Regions from separate parts of the Robertmurraya sp. FSL R5-0851 genome, predicted to be linked through region 2. Evidence: predicted binding sites of a transcription regulator. Region 2 holds the regulator's gene; the other holds the start of a gene.
What was found. Region 2 encodes LexA, which represses DNA repair genes until DNA is damaged. Its sites were predicted from a motif close to CGAACATATGTTCG; they were not measured.
Positions count from the first base shown of each region.

Region 1: uvrB (excinuclease ABC subunit UvrB) is a predicted target of LexA. The motif match lies at 4,778-4,791, and genes of this name have one in related genera.

Region 1 covers NZ_JBBOOE010000001.1:4,155,491-4,165,960, forward strand. Annotated here, with positions in the region: gene uvrA (excinuclease ABC subunit UvrA) at 1-2,653, opposite strand, end outside; gene uvrB (excinuclease ABC subunit UvrB) at 2,661-4,640, opposite strand; gene MKX65_RS21370 (CsbA family protein) at 4,937-5,164, opposite strand; gene MKX65_RS21375 (alpha/beta-type small acid-soluble spore protein) at 5,278-5,559, shown strand; gene MKX65_RS21380 (putative bifunctional diguanylate cyclase/phosphodiesterase) at 5,587-7,950, opposite strand; gene MKX65_RS21385 (DoxX family protein) at 8,152-8,550, opposite strand; gene MKX65_RS21390 (MarR family transcriptional regulator) at 8,779-9,216, opposite strand; gene MKX65_RS21395 (universal stress protein) at 9,860-10,279, opposite strand.
Region 2 covers NZ_JBBOOE010000001.1:1,684,623-1,695,092, reverse strand. Annotated here, with positions in the region: gene MKX65_RS08760 (transposase) at 1-1,229, shown strand, start outside; gene MKX65_RS08755 (YneF family protein) at 1,640-1,855, opposite strand; gene sirA (sporulation inhibitor of replication protein SirA) at 1,943-2,380, opposite strand; gene tkt (transketolase) at 2,552-4,552, opposite strand; gene MKX65_RS08740 (DUF896 domain-containing protein) at 4,712-4,945, opposite strand; gene MKX65_RS08735 (YneB family resolvase-like protein) at 5,060-5,740, opposite strand; gene yneA (cell division suppressor protein YneA) at 5,749-6,063, opposite strand; gene lexA (transcriptional repressor LexA) at 6,218-6,844, shown strand; gene glnA (type I glutamate--ammonia ligase) at 7,020-8,354, opposite strand; gene MKX65_RS08715 (MerR family transcriptional regulator) at 8,390-8,797, opposite strand; gene MKX65_RS08710 (methionine gamma-lyase family protein) at 8,933-10,204, opposite strand; gene hflX (GTPase HflX) at 10,218-10,470, opposite strand, start outside.

The DNA of each region.
Region 1 (10,470 bases), 2.5 Mb from region 2:
CTAACACGGTATCTCCGTTTTCCACGAGGCGCTGAAGTACGACAAGCAATCGTGAAATATCATCTACATGTAACCCTGTGGTCGGCTCATCGAGAATATAGAACGATCGACCAGTGGAACGGCGATGAAGCTCAGACGCAAGTTTTACCCTTTGGGCTTCTCCACCAGATAAAGTGGTCGCAGGTTGACCAAGCGTAACATAACCAAGACCCACATCGTGGATGGTCTGAAGCTTTCTTTTTATTTTCGGGATATTCTCGAAATAAACGAGTGCATCTTCTACCGTCATATCTAGCACATCGGAAATATTCTTGCCTTTATATTTTACTTCTAGCGTTTCACGGTTGTAGCGTTTGCCGTGACATACTTCACAAGGGACGTATACATCTGGCAAAAAGTGCATTTCAATTTTGATAATTCCATCTCCACGGCATGCCTCACATCGGCCACCTTTGACGTTAAAGCTAAAGCGACCTTTTTTGTAACCTCGAACTTTTGCCTCATTAGTCGCTGCAAACACATCACGAACATCGTCAAACACCCCAGTATAAGTCGCTGGGTTCGATCTTGGAGTTCGGCCGATTGGTGATTGATCGATATCAATGACCTTATCCAGATGCTCAATTCCTTTGATTTCTTTATGCTGACCAGGCTTGGTTTTTGCACGGTTTAACCTTTGAGCTAATGATTTATGAAGAATTTCATTGATCAATGTACTTTTTCCTGAACCAGAAACACCGGTTACCGCGACGAACATGCCAAGCGGAAACTTGACGTTCACATTGTTCAAATTGTTTTCCTTTGCGCCCTTAATCTCTACGTAGCGACCATCACTTTTTCTTCGCTCAATTGGTAATGGAATAAATTTCTTACCAGCTAAATACTGACCGGTAATAGAGTTTGGATCGTCCATAACCTCCTGAGGTGTCCCAGCAGAAACAATTTGTCCTCCGTGAACTCCTGCCCCTGGGCCAACATCAATTAAGTAGTCCGCAGCAAGCATCGTATCTTCATCATGCTCAACAACGATCAGTGTGTTCCCAATATCACGCATATTTTTCAGCGTATCAATTAAACGATCATTGTCTCGCTGGTGAAGGCCAATTGATGGCTCATCGAGGATGTAAAGCACACCGGTTAATCTCGATCCAATTTGTGTGGCTAAACGAATCCGTTGTGCTTCTCCACCGGATAAAGTTCCTGCCGCACGGTTCAATGTTAAATAATCGAGGCCCACATTGATTAAGAAACCAAGACGTTCTTTGATTTCACGCAGAATTAGGTTAGCTATTTTTGTTTCTTTTTCCGTTAAGTCGAGATGGTCAAAGAAATGATGAGCTTCTTGAATCGAGAAGGACGTCACTTTACCGATATGATGGTTGTTAATTAACACCGCTAATGTTTCCTTCTTTAAGCGGTTACCTTTACAAGTAGGACAGTGATGTTGAGCCATGTACTTTTCCATTTGCTCACGAATAAAATCAGAGCTTGTCTCCTTGTAACGACGCTCCACATTTCGAATGACACCTTCGAATTGGATATAGCCTTCACGGATTTGACCAAAGTCATTTTCGTAACGGAAGTATATATCATCTTCTTTTGATCCAAATAGTACATTTTCAAATAAATGCTTTGGAATATCCTTCACAGGAATATCCATATCAATTCCAAAGTGGTTACAAACGGCTTCTAAAAGCTGCGGGTAGTACTGAGAGCTTGTCGGCTCCCATGGTGCGATGGCATGCTGTTTTAATGATAACTCCTTATTCGGAACAACAAGGTCCACATCCACTTCGAGCTTTGATCCTAATCCATCACAGTCAGGACAGGCTCCGAACGGACTGTTAAACGAGAACATCCGAGGTTCAAGCTCCGTGATTGAGAAGCCACATAGTGGACAGGCATGGTGTTCGCTAAATAATAGCTCCTCTTCGCCGATCACATCAATAATTACTTTTCCTTCCCCAAGACCAAGAGCGGTTTCAAGCGAATCAGCGAGACGGGCAGTGACTCCCTCCTTGACGACGATTCGGTCAACTACCACTTCTATCGTATGCTTCTTGTTTTTCTCCAGCTCAATTTCGTCTGAAAGATCGAGCATTTCTCCGTCCACACGAACGCGAACAAAGCCCTGCTTTTTAATATCCTCAAAAACCTTTACATGTGTCCCTTTGCGACCTGCAACAATCGGGGCCAGTACTTGGAGCTTTGTTCGTTCAGGATATTCCATAATTCGGTCGACCATTTGCTCGATCGTTTGTGAGCTAATTTCAATCCCGTGATTCGGGCAGGTTGGTCGGCCTACTCTCGCATATAATAATCGTAAATAATCATAAATCTCCGTGACCGTTCCTACCGTCGAACGAGGATTACGACTCGTTGTCTTCTGATCAATTGAAATAGCAGGGGAAAGTCCTTCAATGGTATCCACATCCGGCTTATCCATCTGTCCTAAAAACTGTCTTGCGTACGCAGATAATGATTCTACATAGCGCCTTTGCCCCTCAGCATAAATCGTATCGAATGCTAGAGAGGATTTCCCCGACCCTGAAAGTCCTGTCAGTACGACGAGCTTATCTCGCGGAATGGTCACGTCGATATTTTTTAAATTATGAGCTCTAGCCCCTTTAACTATGAGCTTTTCCATTGCCATTGGTTCGTCATCCTTCCGCTTTCAACTCTAATATTAAATCGCGAAGCTCTGCCGCTCTCTCGAAGTTTAGCGCCTTAGCAGCTTCTTTCATTTCCTTCTCCATATTCTCAATCAGCTTATCACGCTCTTTTTTCGTAAGCTTTGTAAGCTTTTCTGTTGTCTTATACTCTGCTTCGTCCTCAGCCGCATGTGTGGCACGAATCGCATCTCTTATATCTTTTTGGATCGTCATCGGTGTGATTCCATGCTTTTCATTGTACTCTTCTTGAATGGCGCGACGACGTTTCGTTTCTGAAATTGCAAGCTCCATCGAGTTTGTCATTCGATCTGCATACATAACGACATGACCGCGGGAATTACGCGCTGCGCGACCAATGGTTTGGATCAACGAACGTTCTGAACGTAGGAAGCCTTCCTTGTCAGCATCCAAAATAGCTACTAACGAAACCTCTGGGATATCCAGTCCTTCTCTTAACAAGTTAATCCCTATGAGAACATCATATTTCCCTAGTCGAAGCTCACGAATGATCTCTATTCTTTCAAGTGTTTTTACCTCAGAGTGTAGATATTGTACCTTGATACCGATTTCTTTCAAGTAATCTGTTAAATCCTCGGACATCTTTTTTGTTAACGTTGTGACAAGAACCCGTTCATTCCTCTTAATCCGCTCATGAATTTCGCCGATGAGGTCATCAATTTGTCCTTCAATCGGACGAACATCGATCGTTGGATCCAGCAATCCTGTGGGACGAATGATTTGTTGAACCATTTCTGGCGTGTGTTCAAGCTCATATGGTCCCGGTGTTGCGGAAACAAACACAATTTGATTGATCTTCTCCTCAAATTCTGTAAATGTTAACGGTCGGTTATCCATCGCTGATGGCAGACGGAACCCATGATCCACTAGAACCTGCTTACGCGCTTGGTCGCCGTTAAACATTCCACGAACTTGCGGAAGCGTAACATGCGACTCGTCGATGACAATTAAGAAGTCTTCTGGAAAATAATCGATTAAGGTATACGGTGTTGACCCAGGAGGTCTTAGAGTTAGATGGCGGGAGTAGTTCTCAATTCCCGAACAGAACCCCATCTCCCGCATCATTTCTAAATCATAACGTGTTCGTTGCTCTAATCGCTGTGCCTCCAGAAGCTTTCCGTTTTCACGCATGTACGCTAAACGTTCTTCAAGCTCTTTTTCGATATTTTCAATGGCAACAAGGAGCTTTTCTTCACGTGTAACGAAGTGGGATGCCGGGAAAATAGCCACATGTTCTCTTTCTCCAAGAATCTCCCCTGTTAATGCATCCACCTCTCGAATCCGATCAATTTCATCCCCAAATAGCTCCACACGCAAGCAATGCTCATCACGTGAAGCCGGGAAAATCTCGACCACATCGCCACGAACACGGAATGTTCCGCGCTGAAAGTTAATATCATTTCTTTCATATTGAATATCTACTAAGCGATGCAAGAGCTGATTTCGCTCAATTTCCATCCCCGTTCTTAGTGACAGCACAAGCTCTCGATATTCCTCAGGAGAACCGAGACCGTAGATGCAAGAAACACTCGCAATGATGATGACATCTTTTCTCTCAAACAATGAGGATGTAGCCGAGTGACGAAGTTTATCAATTTCGTCATTGATGCTAGCATCTTTTTCGATAAACGTATCCGTTGAAGGAACATATGCTTCTGGCTGATAATAATCGTAATAGCTAACAAAATACTCGACGGCATTATCCGGAAAAAACTCCTTAAACTCACTATAGAGTTGGCCAGCAAGCGTTTTATTATGAGCGATCACCAGTGTCGGCTTATTCACTTCTTTAATCACATTGGAGATCGTGAATGTTTTTCCAGTTCCTGTTGCTCCGAGCAACGTTTGACGTTTTTCACCGTTATGTATTCCATCAGCAATCCTTTGAATGGCTGCAGGCTGATCTCCTTGTGGTGAGTATTTTGAGACTAATTCAAATTGGTCCTTCACAAGTACTCCTCCTATTAAAAGCATCAATTAGAATTTCATCTATAGTAACTAGCTGCGACGGACCTTGCTGAGCAAATATCCTATATTTTCATATTAATCATTCTACCACAAACCAGGGAAAACAAACCAATAATATACGAACAAATATTCGATGTTTTTTCTTTTTTTTCCATGAAGTCTGTCAGTCTCAGTCGAAAAAAGGTCAATCAAACGTTTGATTGAATTGACCCAAACACCCTCTATAAGTAAAAAGCGCATAAAAAAACTTGTCGAAAATTTCATCGACAAGCTTCTACCTACGATCGTTTTTTTGCCCTCTCTCGAACCGTTTTCGAGTACGCAAACCCAACCGTTAATGATAATGCATCTACAATAATGAGCGCTAAGGAATCGGTATAACCCTTATAAACCGATGCAGCTATTAGTGCAACTGTAAGCAATAAACCAATCACATGGCTGTATGTAACTCTTGTAAAAAAAATAACGAGAGCACCAGGGATAAAAAGACCCAATACATATTTCATCTCGTTCAACCCCTCTTTGTTATATTTCTAGAATATATGGTCAACCCCGGTTGCACAAGTATTTCACATAAGGAAAGTACATACTAAGAAAAAATGAAAGGGGTATGACGAATATGGCTAGAAAAAGACGCCCATTAATTCCAGAGGCTAGAGAGGCATTAGATTCGTTAAAAGCAGATGTCATGAAACAAAAGGGATACGAAGTGTCTAAGGATAACCCGGACCAGGTTAAATACGAAGTGGCAGCGGATATGCAGATTCCTCTAAGTAGAGGTAATAACGGAAATTTAACCTCCCATAAAGCAGGCAAGATCGGTGGTCAAATCGGTGGAAATATGGTCAAAGAAATGGTCCGACTTGCACAAGAAAGAATGAGAAATCAATCGGCTGACTAATAAAAAATGCCTCTAAATGAGGCATTTTTAGCTAGCAGCACCGTATTTCGTTAAAATATCTTCATAATTCGAACGCTCGACTGGAGGGGAGTAGAAATAACCTTGCACCTCGAAGCAATTCATGTTTTGTAGAAAACCGATTTGATTCGACGTTTCCACACCTTCAGCAATCACCTTTAAATTTAGGTTATGTGACATAGAAATGATAGCAGAAATGATTTCTTTATTGCTTTCATAATCAGCGATGAAGGATTGATCAATTTTCAAACGATCAACAGATAGCTTTTGTAAATAACTTAAGGAGCTATACCCTGTTCCAAAATCATCCACACTGATCTCAACCCCGACTTCTCTTAGCGCAAGCAGGTTTCGATTAACTCGTTCCTCTCCGCGCATAATAACACTTTCGGTAATTTCAATCTCGATATCACTGCCATCGATCTCATAAGCGGCTAAATTTTTAATGATAAAATCAACAAAGTCTTCTTGGTAAAAATGAATAACGGATATATTAATAGAAGTTCTTGGAACCGGCATCCCTTTCCTCTTCCATTCACCAATCGTATCAAATACTTCCGTAATCACAAATCTCTCAAGATCAATGATTAAATTGCTTTCTTCAGCGATAGGAATAAACTTACTTGGTGGAATAAATCCGCTCTCTTCATGTTCCCAACGAATGAGTGCTTCTGACCCAACCAATTGGTTTGAACCGGTATCAAATTTCGGTTGATAATACACCGTTAGCTTGCGATTCGCTATATCTCTGCGAAGTTCACTTTCTATCTTGATTTTATTAAGTGATTGCTCCTTCATCGTCGCCTCATACACAACATATCGATTGGAGCCTTGATTTTTCGCTCGATACATCGCTAGGTCGGCTGCCTTTAATAAATCCAGAATCGACTCTCCGTCTTTTGGAAAATGAGCTACACCGATGCTCGCTGTAAGCAGGAAATCAAAGCCATCAAGGACTATCGGGGTACGAAAGCCTTCTATTATTTTCTGTGCAATCTCATCATAGTTTGCTGGATAAGGAAGAAGTACCGCAAACTCATCTCCACCAAGCCTTGCAATCGTACAATTTTTAGGCATGAGCTCCTCAAGCTTTTTCCCCGTTTCTTGAAGAATTTTATCACCGAAAAAATGACCAAACGTATCATTAATACGTTTAAATCGATCAAAATCAATATAAAAAAGATAAAAAGGTTTATTTTCCCCAATCGCCTCTGTTGCCACTTTTTCAAGCTTCCGTTTATTCGGTAAACTAGTTAAATCATCGTGATAGGCCAGGTAGTGAATCGTTTCCTCCGCCTGCGTTTTTTCCGTGATATCTCGAACAACTCCGTATACGCCAATCAGTTCCTCTTTCACGATGATTCGAACAGGCGTAATTCTTACATCAATAAAAAAGCCATCTCGATGTCGAAGTTTTACTTCAACCGATTGAATTTTCCCTTGTCGAAAGCTTTGTATATAGCCATTAATTTCCTCTTCGTCATAAATTAAAAGCTCTTTGAAATGCAACCCCTTAATGGCTTTTTGATCATACCCTGTTAGCTCAAAGGCCTCCTTATTCGCATGCAAGATGTTCCCTGACAAGCTCACCGCAAATACAGCATCAGGATTATGATTAAATAAGGATAAATACGACTGAATGTTTCGCATTAATAATCGTTCACCAAACAAGTCAGGTACAAGCATTAAGGCGAGATTTGTAATGACACTATATGTAAAAGGTAATAGCATGATCAATGGATTTGTATTACCCACACTAATTTCTTCAAGATTCAGCATGGATACAACAACCATAAAAGGTATTCCTGCAAAAGCAGCTCCACCAAGAATACTACCAACAAGCTTCCATCGAGACAGAAATTGATAAACATCTGAATTCGTTATTTGAATAAGAAAGCGAAGCAAGGAAAACATCGTTGCTAATGTTAGAGACACAGTCATAGTTGCAAGAACAGGCTTTATATCTAGATGGTCCGAGTATAGAAGATAAAAACCAAGGCTAAGTGTACTTAAAATACAAAGCGTCGTGAATATTCCTGCAAATAGGTATTGAATGGAGCTATTTAATCGCTGTCTTGTTACACCTAGAGCGATTATAGATCCGATGAAGCAAAAGTAAAAACTTAATTGAAAGTATAGATTGATATTCCCTGTAGAGTAGGGTAAATCTATTGAGAAACAAACCAATAATAACGCTAACCATAAAGTAAACCCTAACATTAAGGCGTATAATAATCTTCTTGTAAACGTATAATTTTCTAGCTTCATCCGTCGACAAAATTCTGCCCCTAATGTACAGCATATTATCGAAATGAAGATAGCAATCAACACATCGCTTAAATTGAACACATAAAATGTGGCAGACCCAAGCAAAGTAACCCCTCATCCCAGAGCAAAATTCAGTAGACTGCTCAATTCCGTCCTACTATGGACTCCATTTTACCATGATTCGACACTAATATCCTACTATTTTCGCAGGTTAAAAGGATTATTTATCCGGTCAATGAATAAAAGACCCACCTATTGCGAGGAGGGTCTTTATCTTGTATTTATGATTCTCAAAATCGAGATAATTTAGAAAATAAATGCGTCGATTGCATATGCTCCTGGACCTGTTAATGCAACACCAATGGCTACCACTAATAATGTTACGTTGTATTCATATCCGTTTGCTGTTGACCATAATCCATTAGCAGCATGAACTTTTACAATTGCCATGACCATAGTTGCAGCAATAAGTAGGCCTGCAAGTGGAGTTAAGAATCCAGCAGCAAAGAATAATCCTCCTACCAACTCAGCTAACCCAGCAAGAAGAGCCATTGTTACACCTGGCTTTAATCCAAGTGACTCCATCCAGCCTCCTGTCCCTTTCAGTCCGTAACCACCGAACCAACCAAATAATTTTTGTGCACCATGACCAATGAATAATAAACCGATAACGACACGAATCAATAATAATCCTAAATCTAACATGTTGTAATTCCTCCTAGTTGTTTGTTAAGGCTCTTTTCTAAAACATTGTTGCTATAAATACACTTTTTAGGAAATTAACTATATGTTTCAACAGCCAATCAGAATTTTTTCATCCTTAGAAAAGAGCTACTCTCCAAATAGATTAATAAACACACCGTTACACGTGGAAAAATCCGGCATTTGGGAGGGTTTTTCCAACAAAGACAATCTTTACGTAAACAGCCTTTGTTAATTTGAATGTTCTTCTACTTTCATCTTCGTTTTTCTTAGTACATCTATTAAACTGTTTACCTCATGACGATCTAATGAAGCAAACATGGAATCAATCAGTACTTGATGCTCCGGAATAAGGACATCCATTAATTTTCTCCCTTTATCCGATAAAGAAATATGAATAGCTCGTCGATCTCCTGGACAAATATTTCGCTCTAAAAAACCCTTTTGTACTAGCTTATCAACTACATACGTCATTGACCCGCTAGCCACAAGAATACTGCTACCAACTTGATGAATCGTCTGAGTCCCCTGATGGTATAAAACTTCAAGAACAGAAAACTCAGTCACGCTTAAATCATGCTTTGCCACATTTGCCTTTATACATTCTTGAATCGCTTTTGTTGTTTGCATGAGTAGCAGATACGGTTCGTTAGAACAAATCTTATCCATATGATCACCTCCTTGCTTTTATCTCTGATTCAAATATCTTGAATATGAGATAATAATATTATGAATTCGAGATATTGTCAATGGTTAAGTATCAGTTTTTTTGTAGTGGTAATTTACCTTGATGAAATGTTGATGAATGGGTTTTGTTAAATATGAGACTAAAGCATCTTAGCATTTGTATACCCGCTCAAGGTTTACAGAGTGCTCACGGGCACCTATGTATCTGTTTGGTTACCATTCCCTTGCTTTTCTAGGGCTCACGGGCACCTAAGCACCTGTTTGGTTACCATTCCCTTGCTTTTCTAGGGCTCACGGGCACCTAAGTACTTGTTTGGTTACCGTTCCCTTGTTTTTCTAGGGCTCACGGGCACCTAAGTACTGTTTGGTTACCGTTCCCTTGTTTTTCTAGGGCTTACGGGCACCTAAGTACTTGTTTGGTTACCGTTCCCTTGTTTTTCTAGGGCTCACGGGCACCTAAGCACCTGTTTGGTTACCGTTCCCTTGCTTTTTCTAGGGCTCACGGGCACCTAAGTACCTGTTTGGTTACCGTTCCCTTGCTTTTTCTAGGGCCCGCGGGCACCTAAGTACCTGTTTGATTACTGTCTAATAATTTTTCGAAGGCAGCATACGGAATGCTTGATGTTCATTTCACGATTAACACCGGACAGTTTGCTCGTTTGGCTACTTTATGACTCACACTACCTAGTACAAATTCCTGCAAGCCACTTAACCCTCTGCTACCTATCACAATAATATCCGCATGGTGACTGTTTGCATATTCAACAATCGCCGGCCCTGGATCACCTTGGAGAATCGTGACCTTGTAGGAAACCTCATAGGTTCTGGCCATTTTCTCGACTTCTCTTATTCGTTCCTTGCGTTTACCATCTAAATCGGCTGAGTTCCAGTGACTCAGCACGTCAGATTTCACTTTATCAGCATCAACGACAAATACAATCTCTACTAAAGACCCTGGACTGCAACTAGCAATATGCATCGCGTTTTCAGCTGCTCTTTTTGCATGATCCGATCCGTCGGTGGCTAGGATGATATTTTTATACAATCGATGACCTCCTACTTTTGAAAAAATAGTCTAATATGTTAATTATGCGTGAACTGCCCCATTCACGCAGTGATGTTCCTCACCGCACCCTCTCATTCATTCACATTTGAGTCTTCCTGAAAAAGAGAGACATATTCCCATGTACAAGCCCATATAGTTTAAGGTAGAATATAAAACGTAATTGTTACGGT
Region 2 (10,470 bases):
AATCCTGGTTAGGTGCTCCAACAGAGTTGAATTACTCTGCGATGATCTATTCTTTGGTGGCTAGATTTATCGAGCGTATTCCTACAATCAAGGATCTTATTAAAAGACTTAAACATGATTTTATCTTTCGTCTTGAATGCGGATTTTTAGTTTCGGATCAGATTCCTTCTGAAGCTTCATATTCCCGTTTAATTGAGAAGCTATCAGAAACAAACGCCATTGAGAAAACTAAGGAATCCATTCTTCTTCATGCCATTGAAGAAGGTTTTGTTAATGATGAAAACATAGCGATTGATGCCACACATTTTGAAGCAAGGGATCATGCACCTGCCCAAGAAAAAAAACCAAAACCAGAACCGAAAAAGCGTGGCCGTAAAAAGAAAGAAGAAAAAGAACAATTTGATCAACAAAAACTCGAAGAACAGCTGAATATGACTCTTTACGAAAAGCCTATTTCCGCCCAACTTGATGTTTCCCTAGAAGAGCTCCGCTCAGAAATGCCTGTAGAACCCGCATGGGGGATTAAGAAAAACAGCGAAGGAAAAAACGAGTTCTGGTATGGATACAAAGCCCACCTTGCGGTTGGCTCGAAGAGTCAATATATTCTTCAATCCATTATGAGTTCTGGTAACTTGAATGATGGCAAGGCTGCGATACCTCTTTTAAAGGGTATTCAACAACTTCCGCTTTCTATTCAGTATGGCTCCATGGATGCAGGCTATGATTTTGTTCCAATCTATCAACAACTTTTTCGGATGGATGCTCACTCCATTATCGCTTATAACAAACGTGGTGAAGGTGAAATAGTTGGTTATGATCAACATTTCGCTCCTACTTGCGTCAGAGAGCACTCGTACCGCTATGATAGCTATGACAAGACATATAAATCTTTAAAATTTGTTCGGCCAAAAGAGTGTAAAGATTGTCCTTTAGCAAAAGACTCGTTATGTCAAAAAGTCTATAAAGTCAGAATCGAAACAGACCTCAGAAAATACACAGCACCAGCACGAGGTTCAGAAAAATGGAAAACCCTTTTCGCAGAAAGAACAGCTGTTGAACGGGTAAATGCGTATTTGAAAGAATTTTTCCAATTAGGTAATGTCCGTCATCGAAAGGGAAAAAAAGCAAAACTTCATTTTGATTTTGTCACACTTGTTTACAATGCTTCAAAATTAGCTGTAGACCGTATTAGAAAACAAATGGAAATCCAACAAAAACAAGTAGCTTAATTTTAAAAAAGTACAATTTCTCATTAGGGATTTTCTCGACTTTTTTAAAAGAAGGCAATTATGAAATTGATTCAGCTACAAAGAAATTGCTGATCAATATAATAGACCCGCATATGAGGTTACATGTAAATATAGTGTCTACCTACCTGCACATTATGAATGTAAATCATTAGAGGACTATACAGGTAGAGTCTATCCCTTCTTAGAGCATTTTCTTAAAAACATTATTCGAACTGAAGTCCATAGCTTAACTTATAAAGAACCTCCGATAAGGAAGAGGCGAAAAAAGGAAAAAAATTCAGCAGAATAAAAAAACACCTTTTCTGTTTGTTTGTGCAGAAAAGGTGGTCTTTATTTGGGATTGAGTCAATCAAAACATAAGCCTATGTACAGGGCTTGTCCGTGACAAATTACTTGCCCGTTTGCTTGTTCATTGCTGACATCATTTGATTGATTTTCTTCTGAGATGGTTTCATTCCCATTTGCATCATCATCATTTTTAGCATTTGTTCATTGATTGGTGGGTTTTTCTTTAAGTAGCTCATCATGTAACGGCGAGCAATGAAAAAACCTAGTGCAACACCTGCTGCTAAAGCAAGTACGCCTACTAGAATATGCGTCCACATACTAAACTTCCTCCTTCATGTTGTCTATCATACAGTGTACTAAACCAAATGCTATTATACAATATTTGCTGTGCAATTTCTCCTATTTTAAATTAACTTTCTTTCCTTAATTGGTCTGAGCCACCCGTAACGCTCATGTCCGAGGTCAATTGCCAAAAATGAGCTTTCACTTTTACGTAAAACTTCGAAGAAAAGTGTCTCCGCATCGTAACTACCAAATGCATGAATAGTAATATGCTTTTCGAATATCTCTAGTTTGGCAGAGCTTACATGTCCATTTTGAATATAGTATATCCCCTGTTTGTGTTCAAAATCCTGATTTTTTCCTAGTTGTTGAAGAATATATTGTTGAAGGCGAAGTGTCGATAGAGGTTTTGTAATAAACTGGATTTGTTTTTTTAATATATTTTTCAGTTCACCGAAGGATTCATTATACTCAGCAAACAGATCAAAGAACATCTTTTCTCTACCAAAATAATGAGAGGCAAATTCATCATCGATTAAATACAACTGATATGTTCTCACCAAGCTCCTCCTCGTCTGACCAAATAATGTTATTTCTCTCTATTATAAAGAAGTAGAAATAGAACGTTTGTCTTACGTCGTCAAAAACTTCCACTATTTTTGTCGGAAAAAGTCGTAGATCTTGATGCATGAAAAAAAGGCTGTTCTATTTCTAGAACAACCTTTTCAAACTTATAATAGAGCCTTAACTCTAGCAACTACATTTTCTACTGTAAATCCGTATTCTGCCATGATTTTTTCACCAGGAGCAGAAGCACCGAATGTATCAATTCCTAATACTTCCCCTTCATCTCCTGCATAACGATGCCATCCTAGAGATGATCCCATTTCAATAGCTAAACGCTTCTTAACAGTTGGAGGAATAACACTTTGCTTATATTCACGAGATTGCTTTTCGAAGCGATCCCATGAAGGCATACTTACTACTGAAGCTGAAATTCCTTCTGCATCAAGTGCTTTTTGTGCTTCAACAGCTAAACCTACTTCTGAACCAGCAGCAAGCAATAATACATCTGCTTGTTCTTTAGATGCTGGTGAAATAACATAAGCACCTTTCTTAACGCCTTCATATGCATTTTTATCTGTGTCTTTAATGGTAGGTAAATCCTGTCTTGTTAACACTAAAGCTGTTGGAAGATCAGTTGATTCAAGTGCAAGCTTCCAAGCTGCTGCTGTTTCATTACCATCAGCCGGACGAATAACACCTAAGTTTGGCATTGCACGTAATGCAGCAAGCTGTTCAACTGGCTCATGTGTTGGTCCATCTTCCCCAACTGCAATTGAGTCATGAGTGAACACATACGTTACAGGAAGACCCATTAATGCAGCTAATCTAATAGCTGGACGTAAGTAGTCAGAGAATACAAAGAAAGTTCCTCCAAATACCTTTACTCCACCATGTAGAGCCATACCATTTAACGCAGCACCCATCGCAAATTCACGAACGCCAAACCAAATGTTCTTACCTTCAAACGATTCAGGAGTAAAATCACCTACACCTTTAATCATTGTTTTGTTAGAACCAGCAAGGTCAGCTGAACCCCCGATAAATGAAGGCGTGTTCTTAGCGATTGCATTAAGAGCTTCACCTGATGATGCACGGCTAGCAAGTGCTTTTCCTTCAGGATATACAGGAAGATCCTTGTCCCAACCTTCTGGAAGCTCACCTTTAATAGCAGCTGATAACTGTTGAGCAAGCTCTGGGTAGTCATTTTTATAAGAAGCGAACATGTCGTTCCACTCGTTTTCTTTCTTTACACCAGTTTCCACAATGTATTTATTAAATGTATCATATACTTCTGTGGGAACATGGAAATCTTCTTCAAACGTCCATTGGTAAGCTTCTTTCGTTAGCTTTAATTCATTTGCTCCAAGTGGGGCACCATGAACATCTGATTTACCAGATTTGTTTGGTGAACCATAACCGATTACAGTTTTTACTTCAATTAGTGTAGGACGGTGTTGATCACCTTGAGCATCTTCAATTGCTTTTGCAATTTCCTCAAGGTTATTTCCATCCTCTACACGAATGTATTGCCATCCATATGAATCAAAACGTTTTTCAACACTTTCAGAGAATGAACGGTCTAAGTCACCATCAAGAGAGATATCATTTGAATCATATAATACAACTAGACGACCAAGTTTTAAATGTCCTGCAAGTGAAGCAGCTTCAGCAGAAACACCTTCCATTAAGTCTCCGTCACCACAAATGCTATATGTATAATGATCTACTACATTGTAGTTACCTTTGTTATAAGTAGCAGCTAAATGTCTTTCAGCCATCGCCATACCAACTGCCATTGCAATTCCTTGCCCTAGTGGTCCAGTGGTTGCATCTATACCTGGTGTATGTCCAAATTCAGGATGACCTGGAGTTTTACTTCCCCATTGACGGAAGCTCTTAAGATCATCCATCGTTACGTCATAGCCTGATAAGTGAAGAAGACTATACAGCAATGCAGAACCATGCCCTGCAGATAAAACAAAACGATCACGGTTAAACCACTCTGGGTTTTTAGGATTATGATTCATAAAGCGCGACCATAATGTATAAGCCATTGGAGCAGCACCCATCGGCATACCCGGATGACCGGAATTAGCTTTTTCAATCGCATCAATTGATAAAGTACGTATTGCGTTTATTGCTAGTACATCATTTTGTTCAAACATTTTTTCAACCCTTCCTATTCTTTATCTAATAATCCCACTTTTTAATATTATATCTGCTCTACTATTTATACAACAGATTGGCTAAATAAATTTTGAAAAAAACACATATTTTATAATTTTCTGTGTATTCTATCATTTCCTGGTGAATAAATTTAGAAATTAATGTAGTTTTTTGCTATTTTTTAGTTTCTTAAGCTTTTCAGGTGTTACATCCTCGCCCAAAGGATCAATAATTTTTACACCTTCGAGCGTTCCTAGCATAGATGATCGAAATATTTGTAAATATTCACTACGAAGCTTTGACTGCTCCTTTGCTTCCGCTTCTGTTAACCCTTCAGCTTTTGCTTTTTTTGCTAGTTCATTAATTCTAGCGATTCTTTCCTTCGGTAGCATCTCTTTGCTCCTTCACTTTTAGTTTTACCAATAGAAATCATGTTACTAAAAGATATAGTCTTTGACAAGGAAGAAGCGTAAAGAGGTACGAATAACAAAAAATGCCAACAATTTTTATGACTTGTTAGCATTTGGTGAGATATTTTTTAGATGTTTTTCCTCTTCTATGTATTCAAGATATCTTCGATTTACTGTAGCTTTTGAGATTTCATAGCCGAAACCTCTTAAAGTTGCAGCGATTTCCGAAAATGTTAAATCATTGTCTCGTAACCGTACAATCTCTGTTATCGGTACTTCAATACGCTCTCTCCCTGCATGAACACCGTTATTTTTCAGATTTTTCTCTGGTCTGTAACCGTTTTGAACAGCTCGGTTCATTCCTCTTTTAATTTTACTATTATGAAGCTTTCGCTGATATTCCTCTACCATACTTACAATTTGCAATACCATAGAATCCGATTCAGATAATTGTAACTCACCGTTATGTGAGACACTGAAAAGTTTGATGTTATCCTTTAGTATACAATGAAGCAAAGCGATTTTGGCATTTCCTCTACCAAGTCTCGTTTCATCTTGAATAAGGACTGCATCTACTTTCTCATTCTTTAATCGTGAAAGTAGGAGCAAAATACCCTCTCTGTCAAAGTCATAACCACTTGCCTGTTCCTTTATCACTTCAACAACTTCCATGTCGTGTTGTTTTGACAGCTTCAATAACTCTTCTTCCTGTCTTTTTAGAGAAGAGTACTGTGATTCTTTTTCAGTACTTACTCTACAATAGATAATTGCCTTCATATTTCCTCCTAATTCGAAGCAAGCTCTCTAACAGCGGAATCGTTTAATTCTACAGGTATATAGATTTCATCACCTACTAACAATACGTTCCCATTAATATCATTAATTTCTTCTACCCAGGATACAAACTCTGTTTCAGACAAAGCATGCTTATCAGCGTAGTTTTGACAAAGGTCCCAAAGAGTTTCTCCTTCATTAATCGTTACAGACATATATTTTTCCTCAACTGATTCACCACTAGAAATTACTAAAATAATCGACGCTAGGATAGATAAGATAACTAGAATAATAGCATATGAATATTTGTTCCATAAAGTTTTCATGTAAAACACCTCTATTAGAATGTATGTTCGTATTTATGTTATTATTATAGACCGAACATTTGTTTTGTGTCAACAATTATTCGAACTTATGTTTGTATGCACTGGTAGAACATGCTATAATATAGTCAAGATTAACCAATGAGGGGCGGTAAGTATGACAAAACTATCAAAACGTCAGGTCGATATACTAGAATATATAAAAGAAGAAGTTAAGCAAAAGGGCTATCCGCCTTCCGTTCGTGAAATTGGGGAAGCGGTTGGTTTAGCTTCAAGCTCAACCGTACACGGCCATTTAGCTAGACTTGAAAGCAAAGGGTATATTCGAAGAGATCCAACAAAGCCAAGAGCTATTGAGATTCTGGATCTTGATGAGGTGGTAAGCAATATACCAAAATATAATATCGTTAACGTTCCTGTAGTCGGAAAAGTAACAGCTGGTATACCTATAACTGCTATTGAAAATGTTGAAGAGTATTTTCCTCTCCCGGAACGCCTTGCCCCCGCGGATGAACAAGTATTTATGCTTGAGGTTATGGGAGACAGTATGATTGAAGCTGGAATCCTTGATGGAGATTACGTGATCGTGAAGCAGCAGCAAACAGCGAATAACGGAGACATCGTTGTTGCCATGACCGAGGAAGATGAGGCGACAGTTAAGAGATTCTTCAAAGAAAAAGATTATGTTCGTTTACAGCCGGAGAACTCTTCTCTAACACCAATTATCCTACGAAATGTGTCTATCCTAGGAAAAGTTATCGGAGTATATCGTCATATTCATTAATAAAGGAAAGCAAGCATCAATAAATGCTTGCTTTCTTTTTTTACATACAATGGATCAAAGCTCTTTCTTCGACTGAACATTGAGATTATTATTCATAAACGCCACCTCACCATTTACATTCAATCATACAAAGAACCCTCAACACCAGAAAGTGTTGAGGGTTTCTTTATAAGGATTAATACATTGACATGTATTGCTCACGCTCCCATGGATGTACTTGTGTACGGAACATATCCCACTCGATCTCTTTTGCTTCCACGAAGTGTTCGAAGATATGCTCTCCAAGAGCGGTAATCATTGTTTCGTCTGATTTTAAGTTATCTAAAGCAGCAGCAAGTGTAGCTGGTAGATCTTCGATACCAACAGCTTGACGCTCTTCTTTGTTCATAACGTAGATGTTACGGTCAACTGGAGCTGGCGGTGTTAAAGAGTTCTTCACTCCGTCAAGACCAGCAGCAAGTAATACAGCCATTGCTAAGTAAGGGTTAGCAGCAGGGTCAACGCTACGTACTTCTACACGAGTGGAAATTCCACGAGATGCAGGGATACGGATTAGCGGTGAACGGTTTCTAGCAGACCATGCAACGTAGCAAGGTGCTTCGTAACCAGGTACTAAACGCTTATAAGAGTTTACAGTTGGGTTCGTTACAGCTGTAAAGTTAGGAGCGTGCTTAATGATACCAGCGATGAACTGACGAGCAGTGTCGCTTAGTTCTAGGTTTCCAGTTGGATCAAAGAATGCGTTCTTGCCTTCTTTGAATAATGAAACGTTACAGTGCATTCCAGAACCGTTTACTCCGAATAATGGCTTCGGCATGAATGTTGCATGTAGACCGTGCTTACGTGCAATTGTTTTAACAACAAGCTTGAACGTTTGGATTTGGTCACAAGCGCTTAATGCATCAGCATATTTGAAGTCGATTTCGTGTTGTCCTGGAGCAACCTCATGGTGTGATGCTTCAATTTCAAAGCCCATTTCTTCAAGCTCTAACACGATATCACGACGGCAGTTTTCACCAAGGTCCGTTGGAGCAAGGTCGAAATATCCACCGTTGTCGTTTAATTCAAGTGTAGGTTCTCCAGCTTGGTCAAGCTTGAATAAGAAAAATTCTGGCTCAGGTCCAAGATTGAAATCAGAAAATCCTAAGTCTTGCATTTCTTTAATAATTCTTCTTAAGTTGTTACGTGGGTCACCTGCAAATGGAGTTCCATCTGGATTGTAGATGTCACAGATTAAACGTGCCACTTTACCTTTTTCAGCTGTCCAAGGGAAAACCACCCATGTGTCTAAGTCTGGATATAAGTACATGTCTGACTCTTCAATACGAACAAAACCTTCGATAGAAGAACCGTCAAACATCATTTTGTTGTCTAAAGCTTTTTCAAGCTGACTGATAGGAATCTCCACGTTTTTGATAGTTCCTAAGATGTCAGTGAATTGCAAACGAATAAACTTTACATTTTGTTCTTCTGCCATTCTTGTAATATCATCTCTTGTAAACTTAGCCATTTTGTTTCCTCCCTTGAATAGTAAATCTCTTTTTATTAGTGGAAAAAGCGTGACATATCACCTTGGCGCAATGACGAACGATTAAAGCGGCCAGCATGCATAAGCTCTGAGCGCAACATTTTTCGTAACTCATCATCGGACAGATCACGTCTTGCTTTCTCTGCTTCCTTCACCATTTCTTCTGAAAGCACCTGTTGCTCTTTCACAGAAAAAATTTGCTTAATTCCTGCAAGATTCACACCTTGCTCGATCAGATCTTTTATTTCTAAAAGTTGATCAATGTCATTCAAAGAAAACATTCTTCTGTTTCCCTCTGTTCTAGCCGGAGAGATCAATTGGTGCTCTTCATAATATCGAATTTGTCTTGCAGATAGTTCTGTAAGCTGCATCACAATTCCAATTGGAAATAATGGCATGGAACGACGGATATCACTTCCGCTCATTTGTAGTCCCTCCATTTCTCTCTTTCATATTTTCATTATATGAAATGTCAGTTTTTCTGTCAACATAATGTTAGTTTATATAACATGGAATTTTTGTAGAAAAAGAGAAATATTAAAATACCCTACATAATCTACTTAGTTGAGACTAATTAGTTGTTTTTCTGCTAATCGGTTCAACGCAATCAGTATGGCCAATTTCACATGAGAATAAGTTAGTCCCCCTTGTACATAAGCAACGTACGGTGGTCGAATCGGTCCATCGGCGCTCAGTTCAATGCTCGCTCCTTGAATAAATGTTCCCGCAGCCATAATCACATCATCTTCATAACCAGGCATATAAGCCGGGTATGCCGTTACATGTGAATTAATAGGAGAAGCAAATTGAATAGCTTGACAAAAGGCAATCATTTTCTCTTTGTCATCAAACTGAACCGATTGAATTAAATCTGTCCGTTCTGCGTCCCAGGACGGATTTGTGTTCATTCCTAATCTATCAAGAATAGCTGATGTAAAAACCGCACCCTTTAATGCTTGTCCAACCACATGCGGAGCTAAAAAGAAACCTTGGTACATTTCTTGAAGGCTATAAAGAGAGGCACCCGCTTCTGCTCCGATACCTGGTGAGGTCATCCTATAGGCGCATGCTTCTACATATTTTTCTTTTCCAACGATATACCCACCGGTTTTGGCAAGTCCCCCACCAGGGTTCTTAATTAAGGAGCCTGCCATTAAGTCAGCTCCTACATGACAAGGCTCCATTAACTCCACAAATTCACCATAACAATTATCAACAAATACGACAACATCTTCTTTTATATTTTTAACAAATTCAATCATTTCTCTAATTTGATCAATGGTAAAAGAAGGTCGATTTGCATACCCTTTAGAACGCTGAATACCGATCATTTTTGTATTTGGTTTGATCATGGTTTTTACATATTCGTAATTGACCTGTCCATCCTCTTTTAAGTCCACACTTTGATAGGATATCCCAAATTCCTTTAATGAACCTACACCATTCCCACGAATCCCTACTATTTCCTCCAATGTATCATACGGTTTTCCCGTTATGTACAAGAGCTCATCTCCTGGTCTTAACACACCAAATAAAGCGATGGAAATGGCATGCGTCCCGGAGATGATTTGCGGACGAACAAGCCCTGCTTCTCCACCAAACACATCGGCATAAATTTTCTCTAAAGTATCTCTACCAATATCATCATAGCCATACCCTGTTGAAGGGATAAAGTGTGAATCACTTACTTGATGACGTTGATAGCTTTCTAAAACGCGAAACTGATTCGCTTCCACCGTCAGGTCAATTTGTTGATGCTTCATAAAAATTTGCTCTTCGACCTGCCGAACAATCGGCTTTAATGCTTCCCCAAATGTGAAATGCTGATACATGATGTTCTCCTAACTAAATGCTGTATTGATTTATTTGTCCTAATATTTGGTGATCATTGAGTACATATCCTTTGCATAGATACATATCCTTTTCTTCTTCGAATGCTAGCTCCCTTAGTATCGTATCATTTTTTAATTGAGCTAACAGCTTTCCTTCTGTGGAAGGAACCTCAACTTGGTAAAATTTCATTTCTGAAATAATCACCTGTTCCATTTTTTGCTTTAATAAAAAGCGATCTTCTTCACTAAATGCAGAAATCTGCAAA